One region of the Streptomyces sp. NPDC002232 genome, then DNA from elsewhere that is predicted to be linked to it. Evidence: riboswitches for the same ligand, from Rfam matches in the RefSeq annotation. Region 1 holds a riboswitch; each other region holds the start of a gene.

Region 1 (7,695 bases):
CGGCTCCTCCTGCCCCTGATGGCGGTCGGCGTCGTGGCGGCGGCCGCGTTGATGGCGGTCGCAGAGACAGGGACGGCGTCGCTCTTCGCCTTCTTCCTCGCCGCCTTCATCGGCTACCGGCTGGACACCAGAGCGGCCACGGTCCTCGCCGTGGCGCTGAGCCTGCTGTGCGGCGTCGCCCTGGCGGCGCAGGCCGAGCCCGGTCAGCAGGGGCTGCTCCTCATGGCCGGGCTCTCCACCGGGGCGCTGGTCCTGGCGGGCATGTCGGGGCGGAGCCGTAACCAGGCCGTCGAGGCAGCGATCTCGGCCGCCGAGTCGGCCGAGCGGGCCGCCCGTGCCGAGGCCCGGACGCTGGTGCTGACCGAACGGGGCCGGGTGGCGCGGGACGTGCACGACGTCCTCGCGCACTCCCTGGCCGGCATCAACATGCAGCTCGAACTGGCCGACGCCCTGATCGAGGTCGGGGAGACGGAGAAGGCCCGGGAGGCGACCGCACGGGCGCAGAGCCTGGTCCGGGAGAGCCTGAAGCAGGTGCAGTGGACGGTCCGCGCGCTGCGCGAGGAGGCCTTGCCCCTGCTGGAGAGCCTCACCGCGCTGCTCGAGTCGTCCGGCCACCACGAGGCGCTGACCGTGACCGGGACGGTGCGTGAGCTGCCGACCCGGACGACGCACGACCTCCTGCGGATCGCGCAGGAGGCCCTGACCAACGCCACGCGTCACGCTCCCGGTGGGAGCGTGCGGGTGGCGGTGGCGTACGACGAGGGGACGACCACCTTGAGCATCCTCAGCGAGCCGGGGACGATGCCGGCGTCCGCCGCCGGTACGGGGAGCGGGATGGGGCTGATCGGGATCCGCGAGCGCGTCGCCCTCATGGACGGAACGGTGACGACGGGTCTCGTGCCGTCCGGCCCCGGGCGGGGCTGCTGGAAGGTCGAGGTCGTGATCCCCGTATGAACGAGTCGGCAGCGGGCTCCCCCCTGATCAACGTGGTCGTCGCCGACGACCAGGCCGCCGTCCGCGAACCCCTGGCGATGGTCCTCGCGCTCACCGCGGACATCAGCGTCGTCGCGACCGCCGCCAACGGCCACGAGGTGCTCGACGCCGTCGCCGAGACGCCGGTCGACGTCGTCCTCATGGACCTGCGGATGCCCGGGATGGACGGGACCGAGGCGACGCGCCGGCTGAACGAGTCCCACCCGGACGTGGCCGTGGTGGTGCTCACGACGTTCGCCGACGACGACTCGGTCATGGCCGCGCTGGCGGCGGGGGCCCGTGGGTACCTGACGAAGAACGCGGGCCGTGAGGACATCGCCCGCGCGATCCGCGCCGCCGCGGCGGGCCAGTCCGTCCTCGACCAGGAGGTGCGCGACCGGTTGCTGGCCGCTGTGACGGGGGCGCAGCGGTCCGCCCCGGGCGAACCCCTGCCGGGGGACCTGACTCCCCGGGAGCGCGAGGTGCTGGCGCTGATCGGGCAGGGGCTTCCGAACCGGGCGATCGCCGAGCGGCTCTTCGTCAGCGAGGCCACGGTCAAGACGCACATCAACAACCTCTTCGCCAAGGCCGGCATCCGGGACCGGGCCGAAGCCGTGCGCCGGGCGATCGCCGCCGGTCTGGCGTGAGGCCGGCGCCTCGCGCGCGGTCCAGTGCGGGGACGGTGCGTCCGTCCCGGTCCGGCGTGCGGACGGTGCCCCGCGCGGTCCGGCGTGATGACGAGACACCCCTAAGGTCGGATCCCGTCGCAGGCGATGCGCAGATGCCGCGGCCCGCGCGGTACCGCGTTCTGGCGGTACGGGGGCGTGTCTTCGAGCAGGCGGGGGTTCTCCAGCCTCCGTGCCGGCTCCGACAGGGCCGGCTGGGCCTCCAGACCGGCCGGCGGTGCGCCGAAGCAGCTGCGGATGCCGCTGCCGAGCCCGAGGTGCTGGATGTCCGGGCGGTCCGGGCACCGAAGCGGTCCGGGTGCTCGAAGCACCGGGGGTCGCGGTTGCCGGACGCCAGGACCAGCCGGAGCGTCGAACCTCTGGCGGACCGATCGAGTGAGCCGTCCGGCCGGGCCGGTTCGAGGCGGCCGGGCGGGCCGGTCGACGACGGCCCGCCGCTGCTCGGGCCTGCGTCAGCCGGTCACGGTGATCTGCCGGGTCGGGTCGGTGGTGTCGGTGAGCTGGTACGTCGCGCTGAAGGTCGCGGACTGGTTGCCGGTCGGGCAGAGGAAGCCGCCCGTGGCGGTCGCGGGGACGGGGGCGTTGGCGATCGCCAGCGCCGAGGGGGCTCCGTTGGTCCAGCCGCCGTCGACGGTGGTGGGTCCGGTCGGCGAGGCGGTGATGGTGCAGCTGGCGAGGCCGCCGGTCTTGAGGACGACGCCGCCCTTGGGGATGGTGAAGCCGCCGGCGGCGGGGGCGCCGTTCTGGAGGGTGAGCTTCCAGGGGCCGTTGGTGGCGTTGCTGGTGATGGTGACGCTCACGCCGAAGACGCTGGTGGTGCAGCCGCTGAAGCCGGGCGGGTTGATGGGGACGGAGACGGGGCCCGCGTCGTTGTGGTTGCCGGGGGCGGCGGGGACGGCGTTGTTCGCTCCGCCCGTCGGTACGGAGGCGGAGACGGTGCAGGTCATCGTGGTCGAACCGGCGACGAAGGTGGCCTTGCCGGTGAGCTTGGCGGCGAAGGCGTGACCGGCCGGCAGGACGGTGGTCGGGGCGGCCTGGGTGCCGCCGGCGCCGAGGGCGAGCGCCCCGGCGGTGGCGAGGCCGGTGAGGGAGACGAGCAGCTTGGACATGGGTTTCTCCTCGGTGAGGGACGGGGGGTGCGAGGAGGTGCGGGTCGTCGCGCCGTGCGGGGTGCGTGGGGGAACCGCGCAAAGTGACTTGAGAGTAGAACCGGCCGGTAGGGGTGCCCAAGGGACAATCACGCCACTCCTGACGATCCGTCAGTAAGGTTGACGCGGCGGGGCGCTTGACATCGCGACGGCCGGAGCGGGGAGGGGGCGCGAGCCCCGCCCGACCCGATGGGCGCGGCAGACCGCCACTCCTTCCGGGGAGGCCGTTGGCTGGCCGCCCGGCGCGTCTTGTATGGTTCTCCGCGAATCATCCAGAGGGGTGGAGGGACCGGCCCTACGAAGCCCCGGCAACTCCCCGGTCGACTCGGCGCTCTCCTTCGCGCCGCGCCGTCGGGTCCAGTGCCAACTCCGGCCCGCGCCAACGTGGCGCGGGAAAAGATGAGGAGACACGGTGCTCTCTGTGCTGACCTTCGCCCTCCCCCTGCCTGCCCCGGGCCTCCCGTGTACCCGTCTCGCGTTCGCCGCGGCATAACGGCCGAGCTCTTCGGCCCTCCCCGCTGAGCATCCCCACCCTCCCTGCGTGAGATCGCCGCGAACCTTCGCGCGCGGACCGAGACTGGAGCACCCCCTCATGGACATTTCGGATATTTCTAGTGGTGTCGGCGTCCTCGACAAGGCCGCGGTGATCCTCGGCGCGCTGGCGTCCGGCCCGGCCACCCTGGCGGGGCTCGTGTCCGCCACGGGCCTGTCGCGGCCCACGGCGCATCGGCTGGCCCTCGCGCTCGAACGCCACCGTCTGGTCGCCAGGGACATCGAGGGCCGCTTCGTCCTCGGCCCCCGACTCGGCGAACTGTCGGCCGCCGCGGACGAGGACTGCCTGCTGACCGCGGCCGGTCCCGTCCTCATCTCCCTCCGGGACGCGACCGGCGAGAGCGCGCAGCTCTACCGCCGCCAGGGCGAGGTGCGCGTCTGCGTCGCCGCCGCCGAGCGGACCTCCGGACTGCGCGACATCGTGCCGGTCGGGGCGACGCTCCCCATGAAGGTCGGCTCCGCCGCCCAGGTGCTGCTGGCCTGGGAGGAACCGGAGCGGTTCTACCAGGGGTTGCAGGGCGCGCGCTTCACGGCCACGGCTCTGAGCGGCGTACGGCGCCGGGGCTGGGCCCAGTCGATCGGTGAGCGCGAGCCCGGGATGGCCTCGGTCTCGGCCCCGGTCCGCGGTCCCTCCGACCGCGTCGTGGCCGCCGTCACGGTCACCGGGCCCATCCAGCGCCTGACCCGGCAGCCCGGCGCCCGTCTCGCGAAGGCCGCCGTCGCCGCGGCCGACCGGCTCACCGCGGTCGTCTCCCACGCGTGACCCCGGCGGCACCCCCGGCTCCGGGCGCCCGGCCCTCCCCCGGCCCCGCGTCCGGAGCGTAAATCGGTCGACGCCGCCGCTCCGTGCGGGCAAAGTGGCGCCCCGTGACGAGCAGTGAGCTGTGGACCCGCGATTCCGCCGACCGTTACGACGCCGAGGAGAGCGAGAGGTCCTCGGCCGCCTTCCTCGGACCGACCCTCGCCTTCCTCGCCGATCTCGCCGGAGACGGCCGGGCACTGGAGTTCGCCATCGGAACGGGACGCGTGGGCGTCCCGCTGCGGGAGCGCGGCGTGCCGGTGGCGGGCATCGAGCTCTCCGAGCCCATGGCGGCCGTCCTGCGGAGCAAGATCGACGCCGACACCCTCCCGGTGACCATCGGAGACATGGCCACCACCGTCGTCCCCGGGGAGTTCTCCCTGGTCTACCTCGTCTACAACACCATCACGAACCTGCTCACCCAGGACGAGCAGGTCGAGTGCTTCCGCAACGCCGCGCGCCACCTGGCGCCCGGCGGCCGGTTCGTCATCGAACTGGGCGTACCGCCCCTGCGGTTCCTTCCGCCGGGCCAGGTCGCGGTGCCGTTCGACGTCTCCGAGCGGCACCTCGGCTTCGACACCTTCGACCTGGTCGAGCAGGTCCTCGTCTCGCACCACCTCACGCGCGACGGCGCGGACGGCCGCTACCGCCGGGGCAGCTCGCGGCACCGGTACGCCTGGCCCGCGGAGCTGGACCTGATGGCGCGGATCGCCGGCCTGGAGCTGGAGCGCCGCGTCGCCGACTGGGACGGGACCCCGTTCGCACAGGACTCCGCCCAGCACGTCTCCGTGTGGCGCAAGCCGCTCTGAGGGCCCGGCGGCACCGGTCAGCGGCCGGCTCCGGCGGGCAGCGGGGGCGTCACCCAGCGGACCGCCGTCGTGACCGCCCGTCCGCCGGGCCGTGCGAAGCGGAGCAGGATCCGGATCCGACGGGGCACCGGAATCAGGTCCCGGGCCCACGACGGCAGGAGCTCCACCGCCGCGGCCGCCAGCAGGAGGTAGGGCAGGCGCGCGGGCCACGGCAGCGGCGGTGACGCCAGCAGGTACCGGGCCGTCGCCGACGACTCCTCCGTCGCCTCCAGCTCCCCGCGCCGGCCGTCGAGCGCCGCGACGAGTCCGGCACGGCTCCGCGGCGGGTCCGGGACGCCCAGCCGCTCGGCGACCGACGCCATGTCCTGGACGTACGCGTCCTGTTGCCCGCCGGTCAGCGGACGCAGGCCGTAGCGCCGATGGGACTCCAGGAAGCAGTACGTCTCGGCCATGTGGACCCAGGACAGCAGCGGCGGGTCCGACGCCCGGTAGGCCACTCCGCCCGTCGTGGTCCCGGTGACGCGGGCGTGCACCGCGCGCACCCGCTCCACCGCCCGCTCGGCATCCCGCTCCGTGCCGAACGTGGTCACCGCCAGGAAGGTGCTGGTCCGCTGGAGGCGGCCCCAGGGGTCGCCGCGGAATCCCGAATGCGCCCAGACGGCCGCCATGGCCACCGGGTGCAGGGACTGGAGCAGGAGTGCGGCGAGGCCTCCGACGTACATCGAGGCGTCGGCGTGCACGGTCCGTACGGGGCGGTCCGGGGCGAACCAGCGGGGTCCCGGGGTGCCGTGGATCCTGGCGCGCTTCCGATGCGCCTCCGGTCCGGCCACGCGCCGCAGGAGCGCGTCGCCCGCCTTCGTACGCAGCCTTCCGAGCAGGGGCACCGCTACCGCACTCCTCTCCTGGGCCCGTGGGACACCGCACCACGACCTCGTCCCGTCGCCGTGCGGCACGGGCCCGCGAGCCGGGCCGGTCCCACGCGAACATGCCACACTAGGACAAAGGTGTCACACGCGGCCGTCCTCGGAAGCCGCGCACCGCTCCCCCGGTGCCCCGCGCCCCGGACCCGTACGAAGTGCACAGCGAGACTCACGGTTTCCGGCCGTCGCCGCGCGAGTCGGAACGGCGCTTCACACGCGGGCTGTCGCCGCGCTCCTCCCGTTCCGGCTCGCTCGAAGGAGGTGTCTTCCATGACCAGGACCATGCGCGTCCGCCGACTGGTGGCGGGTGCCGCCGCGTCCGGCCTGCTGGCAGGTGGTGCCGCGCTCGGCATGGCCGGCTCGGCAGCGGCGGCTCCCGCCCCGTCGTCGGTCGCCACGACCGTCGTGACCGACCACCACGGCGACCACCACGACCGGCACGACCGGTGCGAGTGGAAGAAGGGCCACTGGGAGAAGAAGTGGGTCCCGGGCCACTGGGAGAAGAAGCGGGCCGACCACGACTCCTGGCGCCAGGGCCATCATGACGACGGCAAGGACCACCACAAGAAGTGGGTCTACGTCCCCGGCCACTGGGAGAAGGTCTGGGTGAAGGCGCACTGGGACTGCCACCAGCGGTGACGCACGGCAGGTGACGCCGTGGGAGGGGCGACCACCCTCCCACGGACCGCCCGCGCGGAGGCGGGCCTTTCCCGAGCGGGTGACACGGAGGGGCCCTGGGCGCGCACAATACGGGGGTGCAGAGTTGGATGCCGCCGGAGCGCGGACCTTTCGTCGGGCGGGAACGTGAACTGAGTGCGCTGGGAGCCCGGTTGGACCGGCACAGACTGGTGACGCTGGCCGGGTCCGGCGGGATCGGGAAGTCGAGACTCGCGGCGCGCGCCGCGAGTCTCCTCCCCTCCGACGCCTTCGAGAGCGTCCACTGGGTGCCGCTGTGGTCGCTGGGGAGCGGCAGCCTCCTGATCCCGCTCGTGGCCGACGCGTGCGGTCTGTCCGACCACTCCGCGCGCGACCCCCTCGACGCGCTGGCCGCCTGGCTCGGCACGCGCCGCGTCCTGATCGTCCTCGACTCCTGCGAGCACCTGGTCGACGCGTGCGCGGAGCTGGTGGAGACGCTGCTCGCCCGCTGCCCCTCGCTCGTGGTGCTGGCGACGAGCCGGGAGTCGCTGGGCGTGGCCGGTGAGACCCTGCTCCCGCTGGGCCCCCTGTCGCTGGACTCGGAGGCCATGGACCTGTTCGCCGCCCACGCCGCGACGCTCGGCGTCACGTGGGAGAGCCCCGAGGACCGGCTGGCCGCGAGCGAGGTCTGCCACTGGCTGGAGGGCATTCCCCTGGCCCTGGAGCTGGCCGCGGCACAGCTCGCGGACCGGCCCGTACGCGTCATGGCCGGGGTGCTGCGCGACCGGCTCTCGCTCGCGGAACCCTCGGACAGCACGGTGCAGCCGGCCCGTCACCGGGCGCTGCGGACCACCATCGGGTGGAGCCACGAGCTGTGCGAGCCCCAGGAGCGGCTGCTGTGGGCGAGGCTGTCGGTGTTCCGCGCCGACGCCACCGCGGAGGACGTCGCGCGCGTGTGCGGCGGTGGGCCGCTCGCCGGTGGCGCGCTGGAGAAGGCTCTCGCCGGGTTACGGCGCAAGAGCATCGTCACGGAGCTGCCCGACGGCCGGCTGCGGATGCTCGACACCGTCCGCGAGTACGGCGCCATGTGGCTGGCGGAGCTCGCCGAGACGCGGACCGCCGCCGACCGCCACGCGTGGCACTTCCACGCCGTCACCGCGTCCGCCGAGCGTG
Region 2 (7,695 bases), on a different contig from region 1:
GATCTGGGTGTCGGCGGCGGAGATGGAGGCCGTGGAAGCGATCTGCTCCTTGGTCTCGACATCCTTCGCCTGCTCCAGCAGGGCGCCGGAGACGGCCTCGACGGCCTTCTCGATGCCGCGCTTGAGGGCCATCGGGTTGGCGCCGGCGGCGACGTTGCGGAGGCCCTCGCGGACGAGCGCCTGGGCGAGAACGGTGGCGGTGGTCGTACCGTCGCCGGCGACGTCGTCCGTCTTCTTGGCGACTTCCTTGACCAGCTCGGCGCCGATCTTCTCGTACGGGTCCTCGAGCTCGATCTCCTTGGCGATGGAGACACCATCGTTGGTGATCGTGGGGGCGCCCCACTTCTTCTCGAGGACGACGTTGCGGCCCTTGGGGCCGAGGGTGACCTTGACGGCGTCAGCGAGCTGGTTCATGCCGCGCTCGAGACCGCGCCGGGCCTCCTCGTCGAACGCGATGATCTTGGCCATGTGAAGTGGTCCTCCCGGACATGGGGTGGATAACGCTCCAGGACCGCGCCGACGCCCGCGACGGACGGCCTGCGTGCCCGATGGTTCCTTGCCCCACCTGGCCGCGGGCCTCGTCTGCCCGATCCTCGTAAGCACTCTCACCTTCCGAGTGCTAACGCCAATGATTAGCACTCGACCCATGCGAGTGCAAGCGACTCTCGTGGATCGGGCACCTCTCCGCCGAGGTTCGGGAACGCACGAGGGGTCCGCATCCCCTCAGGGATGCGGACCCCTCGACGGCGTTGCGTCGGTGGCCGATCGCGCCGCGCTCAGACGGCGAGCTTGACCATGTCCGCCTGCGGACCCTTCTGGCCCTGCGAGATCTCGAACTCGACCCGCTGGCCCTCTTCGAGGCTGCGGTAGCCATCCATCTGGATCGCGCTGTAGTGGACGAAAACATCCGCACCACCGTCTACCGCGATGAAGCCGTAGCCCTTCTCCGCGTTGAACCACTTGACGGTGCCCTGAGCCATGCCTAACTCCCCTATTACTGGCCCTTGCGCGGGAACCGCACCTCGCGGACCCGGGTCAGACCCTGCGCCGGAACGCGTCGACCGCCGCTGAATGTATCTGCCCAACTGCCCTCTGCAACAGGTCATTCGACCGAGAATTCTGGGCGCCCTGGAAAGGGGAATTGGGGATAATCCCCGGAATTACGGGGCAAGTCGGGCCCGGCAAAGCGCGCAGAACGTACACAAGGCGCAGGTACTTTGGCTGCTTCTTGTCGTGCGGGGACGCATTCTCATATGCGACCGGCATGAGCAGCGGAGGGGACTTCCCCAACTCTACCGCGCTCAACCATGCAGAATTGCCCCTTCCGCTTATTGACGCGGAAGGGGCAATTCGAGAAAGACGGGACAGCCGGTGCGGCTCAGCAGCCGCCGGCGACGGCCGGGATGATCGAGACGCCCGCGCCGGCCGGGGTGGCCGTCTCCAGGCCCTGCTCGAAGCGCACGTCGTCGTCGTTGACGTAGACGTTCACGAAGCGGCGCAGCTTGCCCTGGTCGTCCAGGACGCGGGCGGCGATGCCCGTGTGGTTCTTCTCCAGGTCCGCGATGACCTCGGCGAGGGTCGCGCCCTCGGCCTGGACCTCGGACTGCCCGCCCGTGTAGGTGCGGAGGATGGTGGGGATGCGGACGTTCACGGCCATGTTCGGAAACCTTTCGGTGGGCCAGGGGGCGGACGGACTCAGACGGCCAGGCCGGCGTCGCGGAACGCGTCCAGGCTCGGGCGGATGGTGACGGTCGCCTGAGAGGTGTCGGCCACCGCGTCCAGGGTCTTGAGTCCGTCGCCCGTGTTGAGTACGACGGTGGTCAGGTCCGGGTCGAGGAGACCGGCCTCGACGAGCTTCTTGGTGACGCCGACGGTCACGCCGCCCGCGGTCTCCGCGAAGATGCCCTCGGTGCGGGCGAGGATCTTGATGGCCTCGACGACCTGCTCGTCGTTCACGTCCTCCACGGCGCCGCCGGTGCGGCGGGCGATGTCCAGGACGTACGGGCCGTCGGCCGGGTTGCCGATCGCCAGCGACTTGGCGATCGTGTTCGGCTTCTGCGGGCGGACGACGTCGTGCCCGGCCTTGAAGGCGGCGGAGACCGGGGAGCAGCCCTCGGCCTGGGCGCCGAAGATCTTGTACGGCTTGTCCTCGACGAGGCCCAGCTTGATGAGCTCCTGGAGACCCTTGTCGATCTTGGTCAGCTGGGAGCCGGAGGCGATCGGGATGACGAGCTGGTCGGGGATGACCCAGCCGAGCTGCTCGCAGATCTCGTACGCGAGCGTCTTGGAGCCCTCGCCGTAGTACGGGCGGAGGTTGACGTTCACGAAGCCCCAGCCCTCGCCGAGCGGGTCGCCGATGAGCTCCGAGCAGAAGCGGTTGACGTCGTCGTAGTTGCCCTCGATGGCGACGAGGTCACCGCCGTAGACGCCGGCCATGACGACCTTGCCCTGCTCCAGGTCGTGCGGGATGAACACGCAGGAGCGGAATCCGGCGCGGGCGGCGGCGGCGCCGACGGCGCCGGCCAGGTTGCCGGTGGAGGAGCAGGAGAGGGTGGTGAAGCCGAAGGCGCGGGCGGCTTCGAGCGCCTGGGCGACGACCCGGTCCTTGAAGGAGTGGGTCGGGTTGCCGGAGTCGTCCTTGACGAAGAGCTTGCCGGGGGCGACGCCGATCTCGGCGGCGAGGTTGTCGGCCTGGACGAGCTTGGTCCAGCCGGGGTTCAGGTTCGGCTTCTCGGCGACGTCGGCCGGGACGGGCAGCAGCGGGGCGTAGCGCCAGATGTTGGCGGGGCCGGCCTCGATCTGCTTGCGCAGCGCCTCGGGGTCACCGGTGGGGAGGTCGTACGCGACTTCGAGCGGTCCGAAACAGAGCTCGCAGGCGAAGATCGGGCCGAGCGGGAAGACTTCACCGCATTCGCGACAGGAGAGCCCGGACGCGGGACCGAGGTCGACGTTGGTGGGTGCGACGGTCTGAACAGCCATGGAGGCGAGGCCCTTTCTCCTCATCTTTCCCATGACGAATTTTTCGCCATGAGACGGATTTGGCACCTTCCCTAGCCGGGGGCCTCGATGGAGTACGAGACGAACCGACTGGAGGGTTGCCGGGGCTTCAACGGGCCGTTTCCCTCTGCCCCTCTGGATGAGCGGTATTCGATTGTGAAGCGTGGTGGACTTTCGTTCCTGCGCTCCGACGCGGTCGGCACCCCGACGTGCATCGGGCATCCGCGTTGTTCAAGACTGTAACCGAAGGCCCGGAACCTTGGACCGGCCGTCCGAACCGCGAGATGGAGATCACGTGCTGGAGGAAGTGGAGCGCTGGCTGGCCCGGCGGTCCTGGTCGGTGTCCGACCGCCCGCTCGACCGGGTGCTCGCCGCCAAGCGGAACACGACGGTCAGCGTCGTCCTGCCCGCGCTGAACGAGGAGGCGACGGTCGGGGAGATCGTCTCCGTGATCCGGCGCGAGCTGATGACGGAGGCGGTGCCGCTCGTCGACGAGCTGGTGGTGATCGACTCGGGCTCCACGGACCGCACGGCGGAGGTCGCGGCGGCGGCCGGCGCCCGGGTGGTCGCCCGGGACGCGATACTCCCCCGCATACCGGCGGTGCCCGGCAAGGGCGAGGTGCTCTGGCGGTCGCTGATGGTGACGAGCGGGGACGTCGTGTGCTTCGTGGACGCGGACCTGCGGGACTTCTCGGCGGACTTCGTGACGGGGATCGTGGGCCCGCTGCTCACCGACCCGGACGTGGACTTCGTGAAGGCGATGTACGACCGCCCCTTCGGCCCGGACATCGACGGGCCCGCCTCCGGCAGGCCCCCCGGCCAGGGCGGCCGGGTGACGGAGCTGGTGGCCCGGCCGCTGCTCAATCTGCACTGGCCGCAGCTGGCCGGCTTCGTGCAGCCGCTGGGCGGCGAGTACGCGGCGCGGCGCTCGCTGCTGGAACGGCTGCCCTTCCCGGTCGGTTACGGGGTGGAGCTTGGACTGCTCGTGGACGCCCTGCACACGGTGGGCCTGGACGCGCTGGCCCAGGTGGACGTGGGGGTGCGCAAGCACCGGCACCAGGACGGTCTGGCGCTGGGCCGGATGGCGGCGGCGATCTACCGGACGGCGCAGCTGCGGCTCTCCCGGGGGCATCTGGTTCGGCCGGTGCTGACGCAGTTCGAGCGGGGCGAGAAGGGCTTCGAGCCGACGACGTACCCCGTGGACACCGAGGAGCGGCCGCCGATGGCCGAGGTCACGGAGTACGCGCGGCGCCGCGTGGCGTAACGTCCTGTGATGATCTGTTTTGCATAAATTGCCCTTTTATGCGCTTCAGACTTCCTCACCCGGGCCGGGTGCTCGCGGCCCTCGGGCTCACGGCGGGTTCGCTCGTGTCCGCCGCGACCGTCCCGGCCGCGGCGGACGTGATCGAGCCCTTCGGCCTGCGGTACGCCGCGTCGCTGTACGGCGACTTCACCACGATCGGCAACACGGTCGTGGGCTGTCCGGACGCCCCGGCCGGCCCGGCGGCGCGCTGCGCGGCGGCGACCTCGGGCCGGGGCCCGGACGGCGAGGACACCTTCGTGACGCGGCGGATCGACGCGGCCGGCACCGGGAGCACCGCGTTCGGCTCCAGCACCGGGCACGTGCGGATCCCGGCGGGCGCCCGGGTCGCGTACGCCCGCCTCTCCTGGGGCGGCAACGACGGCACGTACCGGGGCCCGGGCGGCGCGCCGCTGAAGCGCTGCGGCTCCTCCGGCGCGGACGCCGGGCGGTCCCCCGGCGACCCGACGACGACGGCTCCGGTGCTCCGGGTGGGGTCCGGGGCGGCGGTCCCGGTCTCCCTCGACAGCGTGGTCGCCGACCCGGCCGACACCGCCGGCCCGCACTACTACACGGGCGAGTCCGACGTGACCGCCGCCTTCGCGGGCGTCTCGGGGACGGACGTGCGGGTGGCGGTCGGCAACGTGTGGGCGCCCAGCGGCAAGGGCTGCGCGGCGGGCTGGTCCCTGACGGTCGTCCACGCCTTCCCGGGCCCGGACCCGGTGAAGGCCCCCGAGCGGCGCGACGTCCGCCTCTACGGCGGGCACGTCCTCCAGCGCCCGGAGTCCCCGGCGACCACGATCACCGTGGACGGCTTCCACCGGGCGCCCGGCACGGTGCGGGCGGGCGTGACCGCGTACGGGGGCGACCGGAGCACGCCGGGCGACCGCTTCCTCGTGAACGGGCGCACCGTGCTCGCGCCCCGCACCGGCGACACCGACAACTTCTTCTCCGGCGAGAACGACGGCGCGCTCTCCCCGCGGCTCGCGCACAACCTGAGCGTCGACGCCAAGACCTTCGACGTCCCGGCCGGCGTGGTGGAGCCCGGCGCGACCACGGCCGACCTCGCCTTCACGACCGGCGGCGACCCGTACGTGCCGACCGCGCTCGCCCTCTCGGTGCCGGTCCCGGACCTGGAGACCCCCCGGACGGCGCCCACGGAGCGGGAGAGCGCCCTGCCCGCCCCGCCCCGGCCGGCGGCCCCGGTCCCGACCCCGACGGGCCCCGGCCCGGCCCGCGAGGAGCCCGAGCCGGACCCGAAGAACCCCTCCCCGAAGCCGAGCGCCCCGCGCGGCGTCCCGGCATCCGCCCCGGGCTCCCCCGCGGCCCCGGCCACCGCTCCCTCCTCCCCGCAGCCCCCCGCCGCCCCGGCCCCGGGCCCGCGGGGAGACCGTCACGCCGGCTCCATGGCCGAGACGGGAAGCAGCGGCGAGCGCCTCTGGCTGCTCGGCGCGCTCGCGGTGGCCCTGGCGGCGACGGGCCTGGTGGCGAAGGCGGCGATGCGCGGCCGACGCGACTGACCTGCGATGACTGGCCGTGGCCGAATCGACCCGTCTCGTATACGTACGTTTGAGCGTTTACGAGACGGGCTAGGTTCGCCACATGGCTACTGTGCTCGTCGCATCCAACCGGGGCCCGGTCTCGTACGCGCTCGGCGAGGACGGCTCGCTCGACGCCCGCAAGGGCGGCGGCGGCCTGGCGTCGGCGTTGAGCACCATCGACGCGCGGGAGAGCCTCTGGGTGTGCGCGGCGCTCGGCGCGGGCGACCGCGAGGCGGTGCGGCGCGGGACGGCCGAGCCGGGCGTGCGGATGCTGGACATCGATCCGTCCGTGTACGCGGACGCGTACAACGGCATCGCGAACTCGGTGCTGTGGTTCCTCCACCACCACCTGTACGACATCCCGCGCGAACCGGTCTTCGACGCGGAGTTCCGCCGCCTCTGGGACTCCTACCGCGCCTACAACCTGGCCTTCACCGAGGCCCTGGCCGCCGAGGCCGCCCCGGGCGCGGCGGTCCTGGTCCAGGACTACCACCTGGCGCTGGTCCCGGGGCAGCTCCGCGAGCTCCGCCCGGACCTGCGGATCGCCCACTTCACCCACACCCCCTGGGCCTCGCCCGCCTACCTGGGGATGCTCCCGACGGACGTGCGCGAGGAGCTCCTGCGGGGGATGCTCGGCGCCGACCGCCTCGGCTTCCACACGCGCGCGTGGGCGGAGGCCTTCGAGGGCGGCGCGGGCGACCTCGGCCGGACCCGGGTGGCGACGTACCCGCTGGGCGTGGACGGCGAGGAGCTGAGGGCCCTGGCGTACCGGCCGGAGGTGGACGAGCGCGTGGCACGGCTGCGGGAGGAGACCGGCGGCCGGAAGACGATCGTCCGCGTGGACCGTACGGAACTCTCGAAGAACATCCTGCGGGGTCTCCTCGCCTACCGCGAGCTCCTCACCACCCGCCCCGAGTGGCGCGACCGGGTGGTCCACCTGGCCTCCGCGTACCCCTCCCGCCAGGACCTGGAGTCGTACCGCGCCTACACGGCGGCGGTCTCGGACCTGGCGGCGGAGATCAACGCGGAGTTCGGCACGGCCGACTGGCAGCCGGTCCTGGTCTCCGTCGAGGACGACTTCACCCGCTCCCTGGCCGCCTACCGCCTGGCGGACGTGGCCCTGGTGAACCCGGTGCGGGACGGCATGAACCTGGTGGCGAAGGAGATACCGGTCGTCTCGGAGCAGGGCTGCGCCCTCGTCCTCTCCCGGGAGGCGGGCGCCCACGAGGAGCTCCACGAGGACGCCCTCACGGTGAACCCCTTCGACGTCACGGAGACGGCCGAGGCCCTGCACACGGCCCTGACCATGCCCCCGACGGACCGCGCGGACCGCACGAAACGCCTGTCCGCCGCGGCCACGGCCCTTCCCCCGCAGCGCTGGTTCCTGGCCCAACTGGACGCGCTCAGGGACTGACGGGCGTCCCGCGCCGCTCCCGGCCCCAGGCCGCCAGGGGTTCGAGGGCGTCGTTGAGGCGGATGCCGTCCTTCGTCAGGGCGTACTCGACGCGGGGCGGGACCTCGTCGTACGAGACGCGGTCGACGATGCCGTCGGCCTCCAGCTCGCGGAGGTGGGAGGCGAGGACCTTCTCCGTGATGCCCGGGACCAGCCGGCGCAGTTCGCCGAAGCGGCGGTGCGGCTGCTCGTGGAGCGCCCAGAGGATCAGCACCTTCCACTTGCCGCCGATCACCTCCATGGCCGCGTCGATCCCGCAGACGTGGCCGTCCCCGGCGCCCGGCCGGTTCAGTGTCGCCATCCGCCCCACCCTCCTGACCTGTTCGCTCACCTCAGGGTAACCACCCACCTGGAAGTGGGTACTTGAGCGGGCCGGAGGCCCGGCGCAGCCTGGTGGGCATGAC
Region 3 (7,695 bases), on a different contig from region 1:
GCACCGGTGTCCGCTTCATGCAGGGCGCGATCCTGTCCGTGCCGGTCCTCGGCACGTACCTGTCGATGTTCCTGTTCGGCGGCGAGTTCCCCGGCGGCGACTTCGTCGCCCGGTTCTACTCGGCGCACGTGCTGCTGCTCCCCGGCATCATGCTGGGCCTCGTGGTCGCCCACCTCATCCTGGTGTTCGTCCACAAGCACACCCAGTTCGCCGGCCCCGGCCGCACGAACAACAACGTCGTCGGCATGCCGCTGCTGCCCGTGTACATGGCGAAGGCCGGAGGCTTCTTCTTCCTGGTCTTCGGCGTCATCGCGGTCATCGCGGCGATCGCCTCGATCAACCCGATCTGGGCCATCGGCCCGTACCGTCCGGACCAGGTGTCCACCGGCGCCCAGCCCGACTGGTACATGGGCTTCGCCGAGGGTCTGATCCGTGTCATGCCGGGCTGGGAGATCAACCTGTGGGGCCACACGCTGGTCCTCGGCGTGATGATCCCGCTGGCGATCTTCCCGGCGGTCCTCGCGGCCATCGGCGTCTACCCGTTCATCGAGTCGTGGATCACCGGCGACAAGCGCGAGCACCACATCGCGCAGCGCCCGCGCAACGCTCCGACGCGCACCGCCTTCGGTGTCGCCTGGATCACCGCGTACATGATCATGCTCGTGGGTGGTGGAAACGACCTCTGGGCGACCCACTTCCACCTGTCGCTGAACTCGATCACCTGGTTCGTGCGGATCTTCTTCTTCGTCGGCCCGGTCATCGCGTTCATCGCCACCAAGCGGATCTGCCTCGGCCTCCAGCGCCGCGACAAGGACAAGGTGCTGCACGGCCGCGAGTCGGGCATCATCAAGCGCCTGCCGCACGGTGAGTTCGTGGAGATCCACGAGCCGCTCAGCCAGGGCGAGCTGCACCGCCTCACGGCGCACGAGCAGTACGACGCCGCGCAGCTCCCGCCGGCCGTCGACGAGAACGGCGTCGAGCGCAAGATCGGCCCCATGGAGAAGCTGCGGGTCAAGCTCAACAAGGGCTACTACGGCGACGACAGCCAGGTCGCCAAGCCCACGGTCGAGGAGTACAAGGAGATCCAGAGCGGCCACGGCCACCACTGATCACCTGAACCCCTGACCTCCTGAAGGTCGCCACGGCGAGAGCCCCGTCCATTCGATGGACGGGGCTCTTTGCCGTCCCCGGAGGTCGATAGGGTGGGACCGTATCCGTCACGTGATCACCAGGAGCTGCCATGAGCGCTGCGACCCCCGCTGGAGGACCTACCACGGCGGGCCGCTCCTGGCCCGTCCTGCTGAACGGTCTGCTCGACGGCCGGGACCTCTCCGCCGACGACACCGCCTGGGCGATGGACCTGATCATGAGCGGCGAGGCGACCGACGCGCAGATCGCCGGCTTCATGGTGGCGCTGCGCGCCAAGGGCGAGACCGTGCAGGAGATCACCGGCCTCGTGCGGACCATGTACGCGCACGCGAACGTGATCGAGGTGCCCGGCCCCGCCGTCGACATCGTCGGCACCGGCGGCGACGGCGCCAAGACGGTGAACATCTCCACCATGGCCTCCATCGTGGTCGCCGGCACGGGCGCCAAGGTCGTCAAGCACGGCAACCGGGCCGCGTCCTCCGCCTCCGGCTCCTCGGACGTCCTGGAGAAGCTCGGCATCAACCTCGACCTGACCCCGCGCCGGGTCGCCGAGGTCGCCGAGGAGGCGGGCATCACCATGTGCTTCGCCGTCAGGTTCCACCCCTCGCTGCGGCACGTCGCCGCGGCCCGCGGGCAGCTCGGCATCCGGACCACCTTCAACGTCCTCGGGCCGCTGACCAACCCGGCCAAGGTGCGGGCCCAGGCCGTGGGCGTCGCCGATCCGCGCATGGCGCCGGTCGTCGCCGGGGTCTTCGCCGAGCGCGGCAACTCCGCCCTCGTCTTCCGCGGCGACGACGGTCTCGACGAGCTGACCACCACCTCCACCTCCCGCGTCTGGGTGGTCAGGGACGGCGGTGTCACCGAGGAGCGCTTCGACCCGAGGGACGTCGGCATCGAGCTCGTCACGCTGGAGGCGCTGCGCGGCGCCGACGCCTCGTACAACGCCGACGTGGCGCGCCGGCTGATCGCGGGGGAGACCGGCCCGGTCCGGGACGCGGTGCTGCTCAACGCCGCGGCGGCGCTCACCGCCCTGGAGCCCGGCGCGGGCACCCTGGTGGAGCAGCTCGCCGCGGGCATCGCGAAGGCGGCCGAGTCCATCGACTCCGGTGCCGCCCGCCGCACGCTGGAGCGGTGGATCGCGGCCAGCAACGCCTGAGCCGGTGTGAACGGCGTGTGTCGTCCCCGTCCCGGATGCCGGGACGGGGTTGCGGCCCCGTGATCGCCTGGCATAAGTTCTGGAACAGGTCATGAGTGACAGCTGCAAGGCCCCGGCCGGCTGTCCGGCAACCCTCCGTCCGTGGCGGGGTGCCCCGGGTGAAGACCAGGTCGTACGGCAGAAGCCTGCGGCAAGCGCGGACCCCTGCGCGTCACCCTGGGGTCCTTGGTCCTCTAGGGAGCGTTGTCTCGTGAGCAAGCGAATGCGTTAGGGCCCTTCCGGCCCCTCTTCCCCTCAACACCCGTATGTGGCGCCGCCCTTCGCGCGCTTCCGCCCTGCGGGCCCCTTCACGCCTTTTCGCGCCCCTTTTATGCCGGGAGATACCGCCATGTCCGCACGCCCGAACACCGCCACCGTCGACACCGCCGCCGCCGAGTCCGCCGACCCCTGCTGCGACGCCCCGCTGCCGGTCCTCGGCCGGGACGTCACCGTCCCGCTCGTCACCGGTGGCGAGGTCAGCTACGCGGCGCTCGACTACGCGGCCAGCGCGCCGGCCCTCCAGCGGGTCTGGGACGACGTGGCCGCGTACGCCCCCTACTACGGCAGCGTGCACCGGGGCGCCGGCTACCTCTCCCAGCTCTCCACCGACCTCTTCGAGAACAGCCGCGCCACCGTCGCCGAGTTCCTCGACTGCCGCGACGGCGACCAGGTCGTCTTCACCCGCTCCACCACCGACTCGCTGAACCTGCTCGCCGCCGCGATCCCGGCCGGCTGCCAGGTCTTCGTCTTCGAGACCGAGCACCACGCCTCGCTGCTGCCCTGGCGGGACGCCCGCGTCACCTACCTCAACGCGCCGCGCACCCCGGAGCAGGCCGTCGCGACCCTGGAGCGGGCCCTCGCCGACCGCGACCCGTACGGTCCGGCCCTGGTCTGCGTCACCGGCGCCTCCAACGTCACCGGTGAGCTGTGGCCGGTGAAGGAGCTCGCCGCCGCCGCGCACGCCCACGGCGCCCGGATCGTGCTCGACGCCGCCCAGCTCGCCCCCCACCACCCGGTCTCGGTGCGCGAGCTCGACGTGGACTGGGTCGCCTTCTCCGGGCACAAGCTGTACGCGCCCTTCGGCTCCGGCGTCCTCGCCGGCCGCGCCGACTGGCTCCAGGATTCCGAGCCCTACCTCGCGGGCGGCGGCGCCTCCCGCAAGGTGGCCCGCCGGGCCGACGGTGGTGTGGACGTGGAGTGGCACACCACCGCGGCCCGGCACGAGGCGGGTTCGCCGAACGTGATCGGCGTCTACTCGATCGCCTCCGCCTGCAAGGCGCTCACCGAGGCCGGCTTCGACTCCCTCGTCGCCCGCGAGCGGCACCTGATCGACACCGTCCGCGCGGGCCTGGCCGAGGTGCCCGAGGTGCGGGTGCTCTCGCTCTTCGGCGACGACGCGCCCCGCGTCGGCGTCATCTCCTTCGTCGTGGAGGGCTGGAACAGCTCCCACTTCGCCGCCGCGCTCTCCGCCGAGTACGGCATCGGGGTCCGCGACGGCCTCTTCTGCGCCCACCCGCTGGTCCGCACGCTGCTCGGCAGCGACCCGCAGGACCCGGGCGAGTGCGGCGCCCCGGAGGCCGCCCCGGGGGAGCGCTCGCTCAACGCCATCCGGGTGAGCTTCGGCGCCGGTACGCCGGACGAGCACGTGGAGCGTTTCGTCGGCGCCGTGAAGGAGCTCGTGCGGGACGGCGCGCAGTGGAAGTACCGCACCGAGGACGGCCGCTGCGTCCCGGACCGCGGCTGATCGGTCACTCGTACGGGTGAAGGGGGCCTCCCGGTCGGGAGGCCCCCTTCGGCCGTGCTCGGGTGCCCGGTGTCAGGACTCCAGGCCGATGGCGAAGGCCGCCTCCAGGTCGTGCTGGGAGTACGTCCGGAACGCGACGTGCGTGTCCGTGGCCTCGACGCCGGGGATCTTGCTGATGCGGCCGGGGATGACGTCGGCGAGGTCGTCGTGGCGCGGGACCCGGACCATGGCGATCAGGTCGTACGTACCGGTGACCGAGAAGACCTCGCTGACGCTGTCGAGCGCGGCGATCGACTCGGCGATCTCGGGGATGCGGTCCACGCTGGTCTTGATGAGCACGATCGCGGTGATCACGGCTGGCTTTCTCCCTCGGTCGCCGCGGCTGGGGCTTTCACTCTATCCCCACCGCGGAACCGCCCCCAGGCGTAGAGGAACCCGACGGAGAAGCCCACCACGTGGGCCAGATAGGCGACGCCCGGTCCGGCGCCCGCGGCCCGCGCGGCCATCCACTGGAGCGTGAACCAGAAGATCAGCACGATCCAGGCGGGGAAGCGCAGCGGCAGGAAGAACAGGAAGGGGAAGAGGCTGGTGACCCGGGAGCGCGGGAAGAGGAAGAGGAACGCCCCGAGCACCGCGGAGATCGCCCCCGAGGCGCCGACCAGGGTCTGCTCGCTGTCCGCGTGCGCCACCGCGTACCCGAGCAGGGCGATGTAGCCGGTCCCCAGGTAGAAGAGGCAGAACTCGACGGGCCCCATGCGCTCCTCGGCCATCGCGCCGAAGACGTACAGGAAGAGCATGTTTCCCAGCAGGTGGAGCCAGCTGCCGTGGACGAAGAGCGCGGTCAGCGGGGTGAGCAGGGCGCGCGGATCGCCGTTCATCAGCTCGGCGGGGACGACGCCCCAGCGGCGGAAGTAGTCGCTCTGGGCGGCGAGGAGCGTGTCACCGGTGCCGTATCCCGGGTTCATCCCGGAGACCGGGCTGATCACGAAGAGCAGGCAGCAGGCGGCGATCAGTGCGTACGTCACGGTGGGTCCGCCGCGGGTGCCCCGCCAGGCCCCGAGCGCCGCGCCTCGCCAGTCGATCATGGACAGATCATGGCGTACCGGGGCCGAAGTGGACAGAGTGCCTCGCCGTGCCCGGCCCTCCCCGTGAGGCCTTAGGGTTACGGGCACCACCGACCGCAGTTCGACGGCGCACCGCGGCTCCCGCACCTGGCACCACGCAACAGGAAGAAGGACGGCACCGATGACGACGGTTCCCCTGCCGACCGACGAGACCCGCTGGCGCTGCACGCTCTGCGGCAACCTGACCCGCTTCGACGTCACGCGCTCCTCCAAGGTCGTCGAGTACGTCCATCTGGACCTGGCCGGAGACCCGACGGTCGAGGAGCGGCAGGTGGTCAGTGAGACCATCGAGTCGGTCCGCTGTCGCTGGTGCAACGCGGTGGACCAGATCGAACTGGTGGACAGGCCGGGCGCCGCCTCCTGAGGGACGGCGCGGACGACATAGGGGTGACGGATCGTGGAGCAGCCCGCGCACGGTGGTGAGCCGGCCGGCGCGGCAGGTGACGCTGCCGAGACGCTCGACCACCCGCTGCCGGAAGGCGTACGGCGGCGGGTCGTCGCGCTGGTCGCGGACGCCTTCGGCGGGCTGACCGTCGCGGAGCTGCCCGCGCCCCTGCGGCAGTACGCCCGCTTCACCGCGAGCCGGCGGGCCAAGTTCGCCGGCAACGCGATGGCCGCCGCGCTGGAGAGCGACCCGCTCTTCCGGCAGCGGATCGGCGAACGGTTCAAGCAGGGCGAGCCCGAGCTGGCCGGTGCGGTGGAGACCGGCACCCCGCCCGCGGCCGCCGACCCCGTCGACGTGGCGGCGGCGGCCTACGTGCTGCGCCCGCCGGGCTGGGTCAAGCTGGTCGCCGCCGCCGGCGAGGAGGCGCAGCGCGCCGACGCCGAGCGCGCCGACGAGGCGGGCCGGCGCGAGCTGGAGCGGCTCCGGGAGGAGCTCGCCGCCGCCCAGGACCGTTCCCGGGGCGAGAGCGAGCAGCTCCGGCGCGATCTGGACGCCGCCCGCAAGGAAGCGGAATCGCTTCAGCGCAAGCTGCGCAGCGCCCAGAGCGACGTCAAGCGCGGCGAGGCGGCGCTGCGCAAGGTCCACGGCGAGATCGAGACCGCGCGCGCGGAGTCGGCGGCGCAGGTCTCGGCCGCCGAGAGCGAGTCCCGGCGGCTCAAGGCCCGGCTCGGCGAGGTCGAGGCGGCCCTGGAGGCCAGCCGCAGGACCGCCCGCGAGGGGCGCTCGGTGGAGGACATGCGGCTGCGGCTGCTGCTCGACACCGTCCTCGACGCGGCCCAGGGACTGCGGCGCGAACTCGCCCTGCCGCCCGTCTCGGTGCACCCGGCGGACACCGTGGACGCGGTGGAGCCGGGGCGGATGTCCCCGAAGGACATCGCGGCGCGGGCGCTCTCCGAGACGGACCCGGCGCTCCTCGACCAGCTGCTGGCGCTGCCCCAGGCGCATCTGGTGGTCGACGGCTACAACGTCACCAAGACCGGCTATCCGACGATGCCCCTGGAGAAGCAGCGGCTCCGGCTGCTCGGCGGGCTCTCGGGCCTGGCGGCCCGCTCGGGCGCCGAGGTCACCTGTGTCTTCGACGGGGCGGAGCTGGCGGCCCCGGTGCTGCTGGCGCCGCCGCGCGGGGTCCGGGTGCTGTTCTCCAAGCCGGGGGTCACGGCGGACGAGTTGATCCGGCAGCTGGTCAGGGCGGAGCCGCCGGGGCGGCCGGTCGTGGTCGTCTCGACCGACCGCGAGGTGGCCGACGGCGTCGCGAAGGCGGGGGCGCGGCCGGTGGCGTCCGCCTTGTTGCTGAAGCGGCTTTCGCGCCTCTCGTGACACATCGCAAGTCCTGGGCGTTATGCCCGGATTCTGGATGGCGCACCGTCAAGTGCCCATCACGGGCCGTGTGATGTGTGTAAATAAAGTGGTGTGTGGGCGAGATTTTTGCCAGTGGGATTTGAACTGATCACAACTTGGTCACTAGGGTCGGGCTTCGAACCTTCGCGCGGTTGATCACCCATCCGGGGTGGCGGCGGAGGAACCGCCTGCCCGTGACCGGTTGGGCGGCTCTGAGGAAGAAGGAGCTCGCCTTCGTGGCGTCCCACCGTCGTCCCAAGCAGCCGAGCCGAACCCGTGTGACCGTGTTCACCGCGGCCGCGGCCGCAGCAGTCGCTCTCTCCGCCCAGTCCGGTGCCCAGGCCGCTCCCGCGCAGCCGAAGATCGACGACGTCAAGTCGAAGGTCGACAAGCTGAACCACGAGGCCGAAGAGGCCACGGAGCAGTACAACCTCGCCGACGAGCGCCGCGGCAAGCTTCAGAAGGAGATCGGCCAGCTCCAGGACAAGGTGGCCCGCGGTCAGGAGGAGCTCAACACCCTCCGCGACCAGATCGGTTCGGTCGCCAGCGCCCAGTACCGCTCCGGCGGCATCGACCCGGCGCTCCAGCTCTTCCTCTCCGCCGACCCGGACACCTACCTCGACAAGGCGTCCGCGATCGACCAGCTCAGCGCCCAGCAGGCCGACGTGCTGACCTCGATCCAGGCCAAGCAGCGCACGCT

Evidence for each region. Region 1 has a riboswitch for S-adenosylmethionine ahead of ACFYXU_RS21940 (IclR family transcriptional regulator). Riboswitches for the same ligand answer to the same signal wherever they lie in the genome.
Region 2: linked by a shared signal. The riboswitch ahead of thrC (threonine synthase) and the one ahead of ACFYXU_RS21940 (IclR family transcriptional regulator) in region 1 are both predicted to bind S-adenosylmethionine.
Region 3: linked by a shared signal. The riboswitch ahead of ACFYXU_RS08575 (aminotransferase class V-fold PLP-dependent enzyme) and the one ahead of ACFYXU_RS21940 (IclR family transcriptional regulator) in region 1 are both predicted to bind S-adenosylmethionine.

What each region holds. Positions count from the first base shown of each region.
Region 1 covers NZ_JBIARV010000004.1:892,616-900,310, reverse strand. The annotation lists gene ACFYXU_RS21960 (sensor histidine kinase) at 1-954, shown strand, start outside; gene ACFYXU_RS21955 (DNA-binding response regulator) at 951-1,619, shown strand; partial or broken gene ACFYXU_RS21950 (cytochrome P450) at 1,721-2,019, opposite strand; gene ACFYXU_RS21945 (hypothetical protein) at 2,111-2,767, opposite strand; SAM riboswitch class I at 3,072-3,212, shown strand; gene ACFYXU_RS21940 (IclR family transcriptional regulator) at 3,399-4,121, shown strand; gene ACFYXU_RS21935 (class I SAM-dependent DNA methyltransferase) at 4,226-4,966, shown strand; gene ACFYXU_RS21930 (oxygenase MpaB family protein) at 4,984-5,850, opposite strand; gene ACFYXU_RS21925 (hypothetical protein) at 6,157-6,525, shown strand; gene ACFYXU_RS21920 (ATP-binding protein) at 6,717-7,695, shown strand, end outside.
Region 2 covers NZ_JBIARV010000001.1:1,315,058-1,322,752, forward strand. The annotation lists gene groL (chaperonin GroEL) at 1-468, opposite strand, end outside; gene ACFYXU_RS06025 (cold-shock protein) at 777-980, opposite strand; gene ACFYXU_RS06030 (MoaD/ThiS family protein) at 1,379-1,657, opposite strand; gene thrC (threonine synthase) at 1,696-3,003, opposite strand; SAM riboswitch class I at 2,997-3,143, opposite strand; gene ACFYXU_RS06040 (glucosyl-3-phosphoglycerate synthase) at 3,293-4,261, shown strand; gene ACFYXU_RS06045 (hypothetical protein) at 4,300-5,817, shown strand; gene ACFYXU_RS06050 (trehalose-6-phosphate synthase) at 5,900-7,252, shown strand; gene ACFYXU_RS06055 (winged helix-turn-helix transcriptional regulator) at 7,242-7,592, opposite strand; gene ACFYXU_RS06060 (NAD(P)-dependent oxidoreductase) at 7,691-7,695, shown strand, end outside.
Region 3 covers NZ_JBIARV010000002.1:398,465-406,159, reverse strand. The annotation lists gene ACFYXU_RS08585 (cytochrome bc complex cytochrome b subunit) at 1-1,109, shown strand, start outside; gene trpD (anthranilate phosphoribosyltransferase) at 1,241-2,305, shown strand; SAM riboswitch class IV at 2,393-2,508, shown strand; gene ACFYXU_RS08575 (aminotransferase class V-fold PLP-dependent enzyme) at 2,694-4,088, shown strand; gene ACFYXU_RS08570 (Lrp/AsnC family transcriptional regulator) at 4,161-4,442, opposite strand; gene ACFYXU_RS08565 (rhomboid family intramembrane serine protease) at 4,439-5,173, opposite strand; gene ACFYXU_RS08560 (hypothetical protein) at 5,334-5,576, shown strand; gene ACFYXU_RS08555 (NYN domain-containing protein) at 5,610-6,974, shown strand; gene ACFYXU_RS08550 (NlpC/P60 family protein) at 7,232-7,695, shown strand, end outside.